2 regions of the Pseudomonas sp. DW-iso3 genome follow, and region 1 is predicted to be linked to the other one. Evidence: predicted binding sites of a transcription regulator. Region 1 holds the regulator's gene; the other holds the start of a gene.
What was found. Region 1 encodes FliA, which starts transcription of late flagellar genes. Its sites were predicted from a motif close to CTAAAGTTTNNNNNNNNNNNGCCGNTAA; they were not measured.
Positions count from the first base shown of each region.

Region 2: AC4PS7_RS02375 (flagellar protein MotY) is a predicted target of FliA. The motif match lies at 6,071-6,098, and genes of this name have one in related genera.

Region 1 covers NZ_JBZXDZ010000003.1:437,214-445,244, reverse strand. Annotated here, with positions in the region: gene AC4PS7_RS11175 (protein-glutamate methylesterase/protein-glutamine glutaminase) at 1-274, opposite strand, end outside; gene AC4PS7_RS11170 (chemotaxis protein CheA) at 323-2,530, opposite strand; gene AC4PS7_RS11165 (protein phosphatase CheZ) at 2,542-3,330, opposite strand; gene AC4PS7_RS11160 (chemotaxis response regulator CheY) at 3,349-3,723, opposite strand; gene fliA (RNA polymerase sigma factor FliA) at 3,891-4,631, opposite strand; gene fleN (flagellar synthesis regulator FleN) at 4,628-5,461, opposite strand; gene flhF (flagellar biosynthesis GTPase FlhF) at 5,568-6,884, opposite strand; gene flhA (flagellar biosynthesis protein FlhA) at 6,897-8,031, opposite strand, start outside.
Region 2 covers NZ_JBZXDZ010000001.1:514,083-522,113, forward strand. Annotated here, with positions in the region: gene AC4PS7_RS02340 (molybdopterin oxidoreductase family protein) at 1-1,961, shown strand, start outside; gene grxD (Grx4 family monothiol glutaredoxin) at 2,039-2,377, shown strand; gene bfr (bacterioferritin) at 2,447-2,917, opposite strand; gene AC4PS7_RS02355 (bacterioferritin-associated ferredoxin) at 3,119-3,337, opposite strand; gene AC4PS7_RS02360 (peroxiredoxin) at 3,582-4,184, shown strand; gene rnt (ribonuclease T) at 4,291-4,962, opposite strand; gene pyrC (dihydroorotase) at 4,959-6,005, opposite strand; gene AC4PS7_RS02375 (flagellar protein MotY) at 6,162-7,070, shown strand; gene AC4PS7_RS02380 (argininosuccinate synthase) at 7,200-8,031, shown strand, end outside.

The DNA of each region.
Region 1 (8,031 bases):
TGACCCGGGCGCCTTCGTGAGTCAGCGAGGAGAACATCAACACCGGGGTCGGGCAACGTTGCATGATGTGCCGGACTGCCGTGATGCCATCCATCATTGGCATCTCGTAGTCCATGGTGATCACGTCCGGTTTCAACGCAATGGCTTGATCAATCGCCTCTTTGCCGTTGGTGGCCGTACCGACCACCTGGATGCTTGGATCGGCGGAAAGAATTTCCGAGACGCGGCGACGGAAGAAACCCGAATCGTCCACCACCAGGACCTTGACTGCCATAAACACTCCGTTAGGCGGGGCGGGCACTACCGCCCTGCCCCACCAGAATCAAATACGCCGAGCGGCGTAACGCTTGAGCATGCTCGGAACATCGAGAATCAGCGCGATCCGGCCGTCACCGGTAATGGTCGCACCCGACATGCCCGGGGTTCCCTGCAGCATTTTGCCCAAAGGCTTGATGACCACTTCTTCCTGGCCCACCAGTTGATCGACCACGAAGCCGATGCGCTGGGTGCCCACCGAAAGAATCACCACATGGCCTTCGCGCTGCTCTTCATGCTTGGCCGATGCCACCAGCCAGCGCTTGAGGTAGAACAGTGGCAATGCCTTGTCGCGCACGATCACCACTTCCTGGCCGTCCACCACATTGGTGCGCGACAGGTCGAGGTGGAAGATCTCGTTGACGTTGACCAGCGGGAAAGCGAAGGCCTGGTTGCCCAGCATCACCATCAGGGTCGGCATGATCGCCAAGGTCAACGGCACCTTGATGACGATCTTCGAGCCCTGGCCCTTGGTCGAGTAGATGTTGATCGAGCCGTTGAGCTGGCTGATCTTGGTCTTCACCACGTCCATGCCGACGCCACGGCCGGACACGTCGGAAATCTCGGTCTTGGTCGAGAAGCCCGGGGCGAAGATCAGGTTGTAGCACTCGCTATCGGTCAGGCGGTCGGCGGCGTCCTTGTCCATCACGCCACGCTTGACCGCGATATTGCGCAATATCGCCGGGTCCATGCCCTTGCCGTCGTCAGTGATCGACAACAGGATGTGGTCGCCCTCTTGCTCCGCCGCCAGGATCACTTTGCCGTTGCGGGACTTGCCCGAGGCTTCGCGTTCTTCCGGGGTTTCCACACCGTGGTCGACAGCGTTGCGCACCAAGTGGACCAGCGGGTCGGCCAGGGCCTCGACAAGGTTCTTGTCGAGGTCGGTTTCTTCACCCACCAGTTCCAGGTTGATTTCTTTCTTCAACTGGCGTGCCAGGTCACGAACCAGGCGCGGGAAGCGGCCGAAGACTTTCTTGATCGGCTGCATCCGGGTTTTCATCACGGCGGTCTGCAGGTCGGCGGTCACCACGTCGAGGTTCGACACGGCCTTTTGCATGGCTTCATCGCCGCTGCTCAGGCCCAAGCGCACCAGGCGGTTACGCACCAGTACCAGTTCGCCGACCATGTTCATGATGTCGTCCAGGCGTGCGGTATCAACGCGCACGGTGGTTTCGGCTTCACTGGCGGGTTTATCTGCAACCGGTGCGGCGGCGGCACGTGCCGGAGCAGGTGCGGCAGCCGGCGCAGGTTTGGCCGCTGGTGCAGGGGCAGGCGCTGCAGCTTTGGCGGCAACCGGAGCAGCCGTGGCAACCGTCGCCGCTGGGGCCACTTCGCTGAACTTGCCCTTGCCGTGCAGTTCGTCCAGCAGCGATTCGAACTCATGATCGGAGATCAGGCCGTCGCCGGCCGGTGCTGCACTGGCCGCGGCAGGCGCTGCGGCCGTGGCGGCGACTTCCGGCAAGGCGTCGGCCACGAAGGTGCCCTTGCCGTGCAGTTGGTCGAGCAACGCTTCGAATTCGTCGTCGGTGATATCGGTGTTGGCATTGGCGGTCGGTGCTGCCGGCGCTTCCGACACAGCGGCAGGTGTCACGGCGTCGGCCGCGAACTGGCCTTTGCCATGCAACTGGTCAAGCAGGGATTCGAACTCAGCGTCAGTGATGTCTTCGCTGGTTGGCGCGGCAACAGCCGCAGCCGGTGCTTCTGCCTCGGCCTTCACGGCACTGAGGGAGTTAAGCAACTGCTCGAATTCGCTGTCGGTCACATCCGGCTCGGCCTCAGCCACTGGCTCGGGTGCTGCTTCTGCTACCGGCGCAGCCGACAGGTCGGCGGGCTCCGCATAACGTGCCAGCGCAGCCAACAGTTCCGGAGTGGCCGCGGTGATCGGGGCACGTTCGCGGACTTCGCTGAACATGCCGTTGACTGCATCCAGTGCTTCGAGAATCACGTCCATCAATTCCGAATCAACGTGACGCTCACCCTTGCGCAGGATGTCGAACACGTTCTCGGCAATGTGGCAGCATTCCACCAGCTCATGGAGCTGGAGGAAGCCGGCGCCCCCTTTTACAGTGTGAAAACCGCGAAAAATTGCATTGAGCAGGTTCGCATCATCTGGTCGGCTTTCCAGCTCGACCAGTTGCTCGGACAACTGCTCTAAAATTTCGCCGGCCTCTACAAGGAAATCCTGAAGGATTTCTTCATCGGCGCCGAAGCTCATGTGGGTGCTCCTTAGAAGCCTAAACTGGATAACAGGTCATCAACATCATCTTGACCCGATACAACGTCTTCACGTTTATCGGCATGAATCTGCGGACCTTCACCCTTGGCGAGATGTTTTTTTGGATCTTTTTCCGAGAGGATCGCTTCGCGGTCATGTTCAATGCCGGCAAAACGGTCAACCTGGCCTGCCATAAGCACCAATTTGAGCAAGTTGCTTTCCACTTCGGTGACCAACTGGGTCACACGCTTGATCACCTGACCGGTGAGGTCCTGGTAATCCTGGGCGAGCAGAATGTCGTTGAGGTTGCTGGAAACCGTGCGGTTTTCCTGCTCGCTGCGTGACAAGAACCCTTCGACCCGACGCGCCAACTCACGAAACTCTTCAGCGCCGACTTCGCGGCGCATGAAACGGCCCCAGTCGTTGCTCAGGGCCTGGGCTTCGTTGGCCATACCGTTGACCAGAGGCGTGGCGTTTTCCACCAGGTCCATGGTGCGGTTGGCCGCTGCCTCAGTCAGCCTGACCACATAGGACAGGCGTTCGGTGGCATCAGTGATCTGCGAGATTTCCTCAGCCTGGGGCATGTGTGGGTCAATCTGGAAATTGACGATCGCACTGTGCAGCTCGCGTGTGAGCTTGCCCACTTCCTGGTACAGGCCGCGATCACGGGTCTGGTTGAGCTCATGGATCAACTGCACCGCGTCGCCGAACTGACCTTTTTCAAGGCTTTCGACCAACTGGTGAGCATGCTTTTTCAGGGTCGACTCGAAGTCGGCCTGCGATGATTCTTTATGCTCCATAGCTCCCCCGTGGCAGCATCAATGACCGATGCGGTCGAAGATTTTTTCAATCTTCTCTTTCAAGGCCAATGCAGTGAATGGCTTGACCACGTAACCGTTTACCCCAGCTTGGGCGGCTTCGATGATCTGCTCACGCTTGGCTTCGGCGGTCACCATCAGCACAGGCAGGCCGCGCAGCTTTTCGTCAGCACGTACGTGGCGCAGCAAGTCGATACCGGTCATGCCCGGCATGTTCCAGTCCGTTACCAGAAAGTCGATGCTCCCGCTGTTGAGGATCGGAATCGCCGTAATGCCGTCATCCGCCTCGACCGTGTTAGTGAACCCAAGGTCACGCAACAGGTTTTTTATGATCCGCCGCATCGTTGAGAAGTCATCAACGATGAGGATTTTCATGTTCTTGTCCAATTCGACCTCCAAGCAGTCTTAAACGCGCCCAGCACCTGGACGCGCCATTTCAATCAACAGGCATTACACAAAAAGGACTGCCGGGGCACCACGGGTCGAAACCGCGAAGGCTGGTTGCCCTCGCGGTCTCGTCTGCAGTGTCCCCACACTGCCTGTCAGCGCGCTCGCCACTCTCCCAAACGCCCCCGCAAGCGGGCTGCGCACTGGCTGTGCAACTGGCTGACCCGCGACTCGCTGACCCCCAGGACCTCACCGATTTCCTTGAGGTTCAGCTCTTCGTCGTAGTACAACGCCAAGACCAGTCGCTCACGCTCCGGCAAATTGGCAATCGCGTCCGCCAACGCCCCCTGGAAACGCTCATCTTCCAGGTCACGCGATGGCTCCATATGAGCGCTCGCGCCGTCCTCGTGCAGCCCTTCGTGTTCGCCGTCCTGCAACAGGTCGTCGAAACTGAACAGGCGGCTGCCCAAGGTATCGTTCAAAATCCCGTAGTAATCGTCGAGACTCAATTGGAGTTCGGCCGCAACTTCGTGATCTTTAGCGTCGCGACCGGTTTTTGCTTCAATTGCGCGAATTGCGTCACTGACCATGCGCGTATTGCGATGCACCGAACGCGGCGCCCAGTCACCTTTACGCACCTCATCAAGCATCGCGCCACGGATACGGATCCCCGCATACGTCTCGAAACTCGCGCCCTTGCTCGCGTCGTATTTGGTCGACACTTCGAGCAGGCCGATCATGCCCGCCTGGATCAGGTCTTCGACCTGGACGCTGGCCGGCAGGCGTGCCAGCAGGTGGTAGGCAATGCGCTTGACCAAGGGCGCGTAGCGCTCGATCAACTCGCCCTGACTGTCACGGGCAGACCTCTTGTAAGCGTTGTAGCCAGTCGCTGTCATAGCACGGGTCCTGCGCTCGTCTGATGCACCAATCGCTCGACGAAAAACTCCAGATGCCCCCGTGGGTTGGCGGGCAACGGCCAGGTATCGACCTTCTGGGCAATAGCCTTGAACGCCAATGCGCACTTGGAACGAGGGAACGCTTCGTAGACTGCACGCTGCTTTTGCACAGCCTTGCGCACACACTCGTCGTAGGGCACTGCGCCGACGTATTGTAAGGCGACATCGAGGAAACGATCCGTGACCTTGGTCAACTTGGCGAACAGGTTGCGCCCTTCCTGCGGGCTCTGGGCCATGTTGGCCAAGACGCGGAAGCGGTTCATGCCGTAGTCACGGTTAAGCAGTTTGATCAGGGCGTAGGCGTCGGTGATCGAGGTGGGTTCGTCGCAGACCACCAGCAACACTTCCTGCGCGGCGCGCACGAAGCTGACCACGGACTCGCCGATCCCGGCGGCGGTGTCAATCACCAGCACGTCGAGGTTATCGCCGATATCACTGAACGCCTGGATGAGGCCGGCATGCTGCGCCGGGCTCAGGTGCACCATGCTCTGGGTGCCCGAGGCAGCCGGCACGATGCGGATGCCACCGGGGCCCTGCAGCAGCACATCGCGCAGCTCGCAGCGGCCCTCGATCACATCGGCAAGGGTATGTTTGGGCGTCAGCCCCAGCAGAACGTCGACGTTCGCCAGGCCCAGGTCAGCATCCAACAGCATGACGCGACGGCCAAGCTCTGCCAGGGCCAGGGACAAATTCACTGACACGTTAGTTTTCCCGACGCCACCTTTGCCGCCGGTCACCGCGATCACCTGTACGGGATGCATGCTGCCCATTTTATTTCTTTACCTTGTCTTGCTTAGACGCAGGCTACATGGCTTGGCCGCGTGAATCGCTTGCAGACCATCGATGTAGATACATTTCACGGTGTTCATCCTGCCCTCAACCGACCCGTTTTGCCGGGTTGTGATAAAGGTCGGCGAACATATCAGCCATCGCTTCCTCGCTAGGCTCTTCTTGCATTTGCACGCTGACTGCACGGCTGACCAACTGATGACGGCGCGGCAGATGCAGATCATCCGGGATCCGCGGCCCGTCGGTCAGGTAAGCGACCGGCAATTCATGACTGATGGCCAGGCTCAACACCTCGCCCAGGCTCGCGGTTTCGTCGAGCTTGGTGAGGATGCAACCGGCCAGGCCGCAGCGTTTGTAGCTGTGATACGCAGCGGTAAGAACCTGTTTCTGGCTGGTGGTTGCAAGCACCAAGTAGTTTTTCGATTTGATGCCACGTCCGGCCAGGCTTTCAAGCTGCATGCGCAATGCCGGGTCGCTGGCTTGCAAGCCGGCGGTATCGATCAATACCACGCGTTTGCGCAGCAGCGGGTCGAGGGCGTTAGCCAGGGACTGGCCCGGGTCGACGTGAGTCACCGATACATTGAGAATACGGCCCAGCGTCTTGAGCTGCTCCTGGGCACCAATACGGTAGCTGTCCATGCTCACCAGCGCGATATTCTGTGCGCCGTATTTGAGTACGTAACGGGCCGCCAGCTTGGCCAGGGTGGTGGTCTTGCCCATGCCGGCAGGGCCGACCATGGCGATCACACCGCCCTCTTCCAATGGTTCGATTTCCGGGGTGACGATCATCCGTGCCAGGTGGGCCAGCAACATGCGCCAAGCCTGGCGAGGCTCTTCGATTTCGGTGGTCAAGGCCAGCAGGTCGCGGGACAACGGGCCGGACAAGCCGATACGTTGCAGGCGCCGCCACAGGTTGGCCTGTTGCGGCTTGCTGCCTTGCAGCTGGTTCCAGGCCAACGAGCCAAGCTGCACTTCCAGCAGCTCACGCAGGCCATTGAGTTCAAAGCGCATCGAGTCGAACACCCGCTGGTCAACCGCAGGCGCCGGAGCAGGCGCAGCAGGACGTGGCGGTTCTTTGAAGGTCGGCTCGACCAGCGGCTCGGAAGCGGTCAGCGGCAGGCCGGCGAACAACTGGCGATTAGTGGTGGCATCGCTGTCGCCGCGCATGCTCAGTTCAGCCTGGGCCGAGACAATGCGTGAAGCAGTCTTGCGCAGCTCGTCTTCGAGCTCCATGTTCGGCACACGCGGCGCCAGGGCCTGGGGGGTGTAATCCAGGGCAGCCGTCAGCTCGACACCGCCGGCAATACGACGGTTTCCGATAATCGCGGCGTCGGCGCCCAGCTCATCACGAACCAGTTTCATGGCCTGACGCATATCGGCGGCGAAAAAACGCTTCACTTGCATAACCCACTACCCTCAGCCATTGGGGCCTACTGTCGCGACGATAGTCACTTGCTTGTTGTCAGGAATTTCCTGATAAGCCAAAACGTGCAAATTCGGTACTGCCAGGCGTCCAAACCGCGACAACATCGCCCGGACGGGGCCTGCCACCAGCAGAATCACCGGTTGGCCCTGCATTTCCTGGCGCTGTGCGGCGTCGATCAACGAACGCTGCAGCTTCTCAGCCATGCTTGGCTCCAGCAGAACGCCCTCTTCCTGGCCTTGTCCTGCCTTCTGAATACTATTGAGCAATATTTGTTCCAACCTTGGTTCCAAGGTGATCACAGGCAGCTCGGAGTCAAGCCCTACAATGCTTTGGACGATTGCACGCGACAATCCGACGCGCACCGCGGCCACCAGGGCGGCAGTATCTTGACTCTTGGCGGCATTGTTGGCGATGGCCTCGGCAATGCTGCGGATGTCCCGTACCGGCACCTGTTCGGCCAGCAACGCCTGCAACACCTTGAGCAACTGCGACAGCGACAGCACACCCGGCACCAGCTCTTCGGCCAGTTTCGGCGACGCTTTGGCCAGCAAACCCATCAATTGCTGGACTTCCTCATGGCCAATCAGCTCATGGGAGTGCTTGTACAGGATCTGGTTGAGGTGGGTGGCGACCACGGTGCTGGCGTCCACCACGGTGTAGCCGAGGGATTGTGCCTGGCTGCGCTGGCTGATTTCGATCCACACCGCGTCCAGGCCAAAAGCCGGATCTTTGGCGGTAATACCGTTGAGGCTGCCGAACACCTGCCCTGGGTTGATCGCCAGTTCGCGGTCTGGGTAGATCTCGGCTTCGGCCAGGATCACGCCCATGAGGGTCAGGCGATAGGCACTCGGAGCCAGGTCGAGGTTGTCGCGGATGTGCACGGTGGGCATCAAAAAGCCCAGGTCCTGGGACAGCTTCTTGCGCACGCCCTTGATCCGCGCGAGCAATTGGCCGCCCTGGTTGCGGTCCACCAGCGGGATCAGGCGGTAGCCGACTTCCAGGCCGATCATGTCGATCGGGGTCACGTCATCCCAGCCCAGCTCCTTGGTTTCCTGAGCGCGGGCCGGGGAAGGCAGCAGTTCCTGTTGGCGCGCGATCTCTTGCTGGGCCTGGACCTTGACCGCA
Region 2 (8,031 bases), on a different contig from region 1:
GCCCCAAGGCCGTCGCGTTGCAGGATATCCAGAACGATCCCGATCGGCTGCACCAACCCCTGTTGCGAGTCGGCAGCGAATGGCAGCCGATTGCGTGGGAAGACGCCTTTGTGCTTGTAGCCGAGCGGCTGTCAGGCATTCAGGCGCGGCACGGACAGAATGCGGTGGCGGTGTACCAGGGCAACCCCAGCGTGCACAACTATGGGCTGATGACCCACAGCAACTACTTCCTGGGCCAGTTGAAGACGCGCAATCGGTTTTCTGCGACGTCGGTGGATCAGTTGCCCCATCACCTCACCAGCTACCTCATGTACGGCCACGGCCTGTTGCTGCCGATCCCGGACATCGATCACACCGACTTCATGCTGATTTTGGGAGGCAATCCGCTCGCGTCAAACGGCAGCATTATGACCGTGCCCGATGTGGAGAAACGCTTGAAGGCGATCCAGGCACGGGGCGGCAAAGTGGTGGTGGTCGACCCACGGCGCAGTGAGACGGCGGCGATGGCCGACCAGCATCTGTTCGTGCGTCCTGGGGGGGATGCGGCCTTGTTGTTTGGGGTGCTTAACACCTTGTTTAGCGAGCACCTGACCCGCGACAGCCATCTAGCCATTGAAGGCCTTGAGGAGGTGCGTCTTGCCATCGCCGGGTTTACCGCCGAGGCCATGAGCCGCCAATGTGCGGTGCCTGCCGAACAGATCCGCCAGTTGGCACGGGACTTTGCTGCAGCGGACAAGGCTGTGTGCTACGGGCGCATGGGCGTGTCGACCCAGGTATTCGGCACGCTGTGTCATTGGCTGGTGCAATTGATCAATCTGGTGACGGGTAACCTTGACCGTGTCGGCGGCGCACTGTGCACCACGCCGGCGGTGGACCTGGTGGCATCGACCGGTGGCGGTCATTTCAATCGCTGGCAAAGCCGGGTTTCCGGGCGTCCGGAGTACGGTGGCGAGTTGCCTGTGTCGGCTTTGGCTGAGGAAATGCTTACCGAAGGTGATGGACAAATCCGTGCATTGGTGACGGTGGCGGGTAATCCGGTGGTGTCGACGCCAAATGGCCGGCAATTGGAGCAAGCCCTTGATGGTCTGGAGTTCATGGTCAGCATCGACCTCTATATCAACGAGACCACGCGCTACGCCGACCTGATCCTGCCCTCCACGTCGGCGCTGGAAAACGACCATTACGACACCACCTTCAATATGTTTGCGGTGCGTAATGTCACCCGTTTCAACCGGGCGATTTTGCCTAAACCGGTGGGCGCGCTGCATGACTGGGAGATCTTTGTCGGCCTTGCCCAGGCGTTTGCCGCGCAGACTGGCGCGACGCTCAAGCCAACGATGCCGCCTTCGCACATGATCGATTTCGGCCTGCGCACCGGGGTGTACGGTGATGCATCCAGCCACAAGTTGTCCGTGGCCATGCTGGCGGATCACCCGCACGGCGTGGACCTTGGGCCGCTGCAACCCAACCTTTCCGCGCGTTTGAAAACCGCTGACGGCAAGGTGCAAGCGGCACCCGCGGTGATTCTCGCCGACCTGGCGCGCTTTACCGCGCAACCGGTGCCTGTGGTCGACGAACTGCTGCTGATCGGCCGCCGGCATGTACGCAGTAATAATTCCTGGATGCATAACTATCACCGGCTGGTGAAGGGCAAGCCGCGCCATCAATTGCTGATGCATCCGGATGACCTGGCCAGTCGGCAGTTGAGCGATGGCCAGCGGGTACGTGTCAGTTCGCGCATCGGCATGATCGAAGTGGAAGTGGTGGCCAGCCTGGACATGATGCCCGGTGTGGTCAGCCTGCCCCACGGTTGGGGTCATGGGCGCCCAGGCGTGCAAATGACGATCGCCAGCGGGCAGCCGGGGGCGAGTGCCAACGATTTGACCGACGAACGGCAGTTGGACGAGCTGTCGGGCAATGCCGCCTTGAATGGCGTGCCCGTGCAGGTAGCAGCCGCCTGAGCACCACGCTGGAATTTTGCGTTACAATGCGCCACCGTGCCGACCTGTGAGTCGCAAAGTTCCAGCCGAGGTGTTCCATGGATATCATCGAAACGATCAAAGAGCAGATTGCCAACAACACCATTCTGCTTTACATGAAGGGCGCACCAAACGCTCCTCAGTGCGGTTTCTCCGCGAAGGCGTCCCAGGCCATCATGGCGTGTGGCGAAAAATTCGCTTACGTGGATATCCTGCAAAACCCGGAAATCCGCGCCAACCTGCCGAAGTACGCCAATTGGCCTACTTTCCCACAACTGTGGGTAGCCGGTGAGCTGGTCGGCGGTAGCGATATCATCACTGAAATGGCCGCTGATGGTTCGTTGCAGGCGTTGATCAAAGATGCAGCGGCAAACGCGGCAGCCAAGACCGACGCTTGATTCGCCGGCAATAAAAAGCCCCGCTTCTCGTGAGAGAGCGGGGCTTTTTTGTACCTGTGAGCGACGGGGTTATTCACCCATCTGCGATTGCAGGTAGTTTTCCAGGCTGACTTTGTCGATCAGGCCCAGTTGGGTTTCCAGCCAGTCGATGTGTTCTTCCTGGTCTTCCAGGATGTCTTCCAGCAGCTCACGGCTACCGAAGTCGCCCTTGGTCTCGCAGTGAGCGATGGCGGCCTTGAGGTCGCTGTGGCTCTTGCGCTCGAAACCCAGGTCACTGCCGAGCATTTCCTGGGTGTGCTCGCCAATGTTCAGCTTGCCCAGGTCCTGCACGTTCGGCAGGCCTTCCAGAAACAGGATGCGCTTGATCAGCGCGTCCGCGTCTTTCATGGCCTTGATGGATTCTTTGTATTCACGCTTGCCCAGCTTTTCCAGGCCCCAATCGTCATACATGCGCGCATGCAGAAAGTACTGATTGATCGCGACCAGTTCATTGGCAAGGATTTTGTTGAGTTGCTGGATGACTGAGATGTCGCCTTTCATGACTGGGGTCCTGCCCTGTAATAGCTGTGTATAGGGCGGAGTTTGAGCGGCGAAACCCCTAGTGTCAAACCTAAGTTATTGAATAATAAATGAAAATTAATCGGAATAAGAATGTTTGTGTTCCGCGTCTTGACGCTAACTAATTGAATTGCGGGCATAAAAAAACCGGACACTAAGTCCGGCTCTTTAAAACACGCCAAATCAGGCGTGTGTAAATTCTGCTGAATAGGGGATCGCGGCCTGGGCTGTCTGCAGCTGCGTCAGGGTTTCCCGTACCACTTGCTTGGCGAGGCAGGCACATTTGCCGCACTGGCTGGCAACGCCGGTGGTTTCACGCACTTCCTTGTAGCTGCAGCAACCTTCATAGATTGCTTCGCGGATTTGTCCGTCGGTGACGCCAGTACAGAGGCACACATACATAAGGGAGAACCGTCGCGGGTTTAAGGCTTAAGTGCGATGGATCTTAATGTTAACGAGAATGATTGTCAAAGTGGATTCGCAGGGTATTTGCTGGCATCGCGCCCTCACTGACGAACGGTTTTTTCAGTGTATGATGGTCGATCTTCACGAAGCGTGACTGCGTCACAGGGCTGTCGCTTATTCACGGCAGACTCGGGGCCGGTCCTTTTACTTCAATCGTCACCCCTACATCAGGAGATATCCAATGAGCGTACTCGTCGGCAAACAAGCCCCGGATTTCGACGTCCCAGCCGTCCTCGGCAATGGCGAAATCGTAGACAGCTTCAAACTGTCTGAAGCCATCAAAGGCAAATACGGCCTGGTGTTCTTCTACCCGCTGGACTTCACCTTCGTCTGCCCTTCGGAGCTGATCGCTCTGGACCACCGCATGGACGATTTCAAGGCGCGCAACGTTGAAGTGGTAGCGGTTTCCATCGACTCCCATTTCACCCACAACGCCTGGCGCAACACCGCCATCAATGATGGTGGCATCGGCAAAGTCAAATACACCATGGCTGCCGACATGAAGCACGACATCGCCAAGGCCTACGACGTTGAGTCCGAAGGCGGCGTGGCTTTCCGTGGCGCGTTCCTGATCGACGACAAGGGCGTTGTCCGCTCCCAGATCATCAACGACCTGCCACTGGGCCGTAACATGGAAGAGCTGATCCGCCTGGTTGACGCCCTGCAATTCCACGAAGAGCACGGCGAAGTCTGCCCAGCCAACTGGAAAAAAGGCGACAAAGGCATGAACGCTTCGCCAGAAGGCGTTGCCGCTTACCTGACCGAGAACGCGGGCAAGCTGTAAGCCTGGTTCGAGGTACAAAAAAACCGGCCTGAGAAGGCCGGTTTTTTTATGTGCGGGGTATGACTCGTGGTGAGCGGGGCAAGCTCGCTCACCACACGAGCTTTGCTCAGTCGTTGAAATCTTCCCAGCCGCCCATGTCTTTCCAGCGGTTGACGATGCCGCAGAACAGCTCGGCGGTCTTCTCGGTGTCGTAGCGAGCCGAGTGGGCCTCACGGCCGTCAAAGTCGATACCGGCTGCCTGACAGGCTTTCGCCAGCACGGTCTGGCCATACGCCAGGCCGGCGAGGGTGGCCGTGTCGAAGCTGGAGAAGGGGTGGAACGGGTTGCGCTTCATGTCCAGCCGCGCCACGGCGGCGTTCAGGAAGCCCAGATCGAAGCTGCTGTTGTGGCCGACCAGGATCGCGCGTTTGCAGCCATTGGCTTTCAACGCCTTGCGCACGCCACGGAAGATGTCGGTCAGTGCCGCTTCTTCACTCACTGCCATGCGCAGTGGGTGATCGAGCTTGATGCCCGTAAATTCCAAAGCGGCGGCTTCGATATTCGCGCCTTCGAACGGCTCGACGCGGAAGAAGTGGGTGTGTTCCGGGAACACGAAACCCTGTTCATCCATGCCGATGGTGGTCGCGGCGATTTCCAGCAGCGCGTCGGTAGCGCAGTTGAAACCACCGGTTTCTACGTCGATGACAACCGGCAGATAGCCACGAAACCGCTCGGCCATCGGGTGACGGGAACCGCCACCGCTGTGCTCGTGTTCGTCGTCGTAATGGTCTTCACTCACTTGCTTTCCTCCAGCAGGCGCCAGCGCAGTGTTTCACCGGCGCGCAGCGGGATGACAGTCAGCTCGCCAAACGGCAGGCTGGCAGGGGCGGTCCAGTCTTCACGGACCAGGGTGATGCGGTCGGTGTTCGCCGGCAGACCGTAGAAACGCGGGCCGTTGAGGCTGGCGAAGCCTTCAAGCTTGTCCAGGGCGTTACGTTGTTCGAACGCTTCGGCGTACAACTCGATCGCTGCATAGGCGGTGTAGCAGCCGGCACAACCACACGCCGCTTCTTTGGCGTGCACGGCGTGAGGGGCGGAGTCGGTGCCGAGGAAGAACTTCGGATTGCCGCTCGTCGCCGCATCCAGCAAGGCCACCTGGTGGGTGTTGCGCTTGAGGATCGGCAAGCAATAGAAGTGCGGCCGAATCCCGCCCACCAGCATGTGGTTGCGGTTGTACAGCAGGTGATGCGCGGTGATGGTCGCGCCGACGTTGGCCGAGGCCTCGCTGACGAACTGCACGGCATCGGCAGTGGTGATGTGCTCGAACACCACCTTGAGGGTCGGGAACAACTCGACCACGCGGCGCATATGCTCGTCGATGAAGATTTTCTCGCGGTCGAACACGTCCACGTCGCCACGGGTGACTTCACCGTGGATCAGCAGCGGCATGCCGACTTCGGCCATGGCTTCGATCGCCGGCAGGATCTTGTCGATACTGGTCACGCCGGAGTCGGAGTTGGTGGTCGCGCCGGCCGGGTACAGTTTGGCGGCGTGCACGAAACCGCTGGCCTTGGCCTCACGAATCTCTTCGGGCTGGGTGCGGTCGGTGAGGTAGAGCACCATCAACGGTTCGAAGCGGCTGCCGGCCGGTCGTGCAGCGAGGATACGCTGGCGATAGGCATCGGCTTGCTCGGCATTACGCACCGGAGGTACCAGGTTAGGCATGATGATGGCGCGGCCAAACGTGCGCGCTACATCGGCCACGGTGTGGGGTAACGCAGCACCATCGCGAAGATGAATATGCCAGTCGTCGGGACGCAGCAGGGTCAGGCGGTCGGACATTGGGGATTCCAGGCGGGTCAATCTGGTGGGAATGCTACCGGAAAAGACTCTATCAGGCACTCGCTATCAAGTTTTGCAGGATGCAACCGATAGCCTGGGGTATGCCTTATCGATGTATGACGCTTTGAAGTGTTGTAGAAACCAATGGAGCCTCCCGTGCGCCAGCAATATCTAGCCCTGCTCAGTGTGTTCGCCAGCCTCCCTGCAATGGCCCTCACGTTCCAGACGCGTCTGGAGAATATTGAGTGGAAGGTGGAAGGCGACCAGTTTGAGTGCCGACTGACCCAGCCGATCACCGATTTCGGTTCGGGTGAGTTCGTGCGCCGGGCTGGCGAGCAGGCGACGTTTCGTCTGAAAGCCTACAACGGCTCACTGGGTGCCGGTTCGGCCACGTTGCTGGCGGCCGCTGCGCCGTGGCAGCCGGGGCGGGGTGATATCAACCTCGGCGCCGTACGTGCCGGCAGTGGCGACGTATTGTTCAACAGTTCCCAGGCCCAGGCCGGGCGTCTTTTCAACGGCTTGCTGGAAGGGCGCAGCCCGACCGTGCGGCACTATGGGCGTGAAGGTGGCTATTCGGAAATCCGCCTGCTGCCGGTCAAGTTCAACAAGGCCTACAACGATTACCAACTGTGTACCGCCAAGCTGTTGCCGATGAATTATGACCAGGTGAAACAGACCGAAGTCGGCTTCCCCGGTGGCGGGATCGAGCTGGACGCGGCCGCCAAGAAGAAACTCGACGTGATCCTCGCGTTCATGAAAGCCGACCCGACCGTCAACCATATCGAGTTGAACGGCCATTCGGACAACAGTGGCAACCGCCTCACCAATCGCGACGTCTCGCGCCGTCGCGGCCTGGCGGTCATGGACTACTTCAAGGCCAATGGAATCCCGGAATCGCAGATCACTCTGCGGTTCCACGGCGAAAGCTACCCACTGGCGCCCAACACCAATGCGGCCAACCGGGCACGCAACCGGCGCGTGAATATCCAGCTTGAACGCGTGGCAGCCCCCGAGAAACCGGCGCCTCAGGCCACCGGTCCCAGTAACGCCGCGCACACGTCATAAGGTGCGACCATCGGTCGCCCGCTCGACATAATCTGTCGCTTTATCTTCATTTGCTGTCGCGCCCCTGTAAATCCACGGTTTTGGTCGGTAGAATCGACGCCTTTCCGTACAACCCCGTGGAGTGATGGCATGGCCGACGTAAACAAGGTCGTTCTCGCGTATTCCGGCGGCCTGGACACTTCGGTGATCCTCAAGTGGCTGCAGGATACTTATAACTGTGAAGTGGTGACCTTCACCGCTGACCTGGGTCAGGGTGAAGAGGTCGAACCTGCACGTGCCAAGGCGCAAGCCATGGGCGTGAAAGAGATCTACATTGACGACCTGCGCGAAGAGTTCGTCCGCGATTTCGTTTTCCCGATGTTTCGCGCCAACACCGTCTACGAAGGCGAGTACCTGCTGGGTACCTCCATCGCACGTCCGCTGATCGCCAAGCGCCTGATCGAAATCGCCAACGAAACCGGCGCCGACGCCATTTCCCATGGCGCTACCGGCAAGGGCAACGACCAGGTACGTTTCGAACTGGGTGCCTATGCACTCAAGCCAGGCGTGAAAGTGATTGCCCCTTGGCGTGAATGGGACCTGCTGTCCCGTGAAAAGCTGATGGATTACGCTGAAAAGCATGCAATCCCGATCGAACGTCACGGCAAGAAGAAGTCCCCGTACTCGATGGACGCCAACCTGCTGCACATCTCCTATGAAGGCGGCGTGCTGGAAGACACCTGGACCGAGCACGAAGAAGACATGTGGAAGTGGACCGTCTCCCCGGAGAACGCGCCCGACAAGCCGCAATACCTGGAACTGACCTACCGCAACGGCGACATCGTCGCGCTGGACGGCGTCGAGATGACCCCGGCCACCGTGCTGGCGACCCTGAACCGTATTGGTGGTGAACACGGTATCGGCCGTCTCGACATCGTCGAGAACCGTTACGTGGGCATGAAGTCCCGCGGCTGCTACGAAA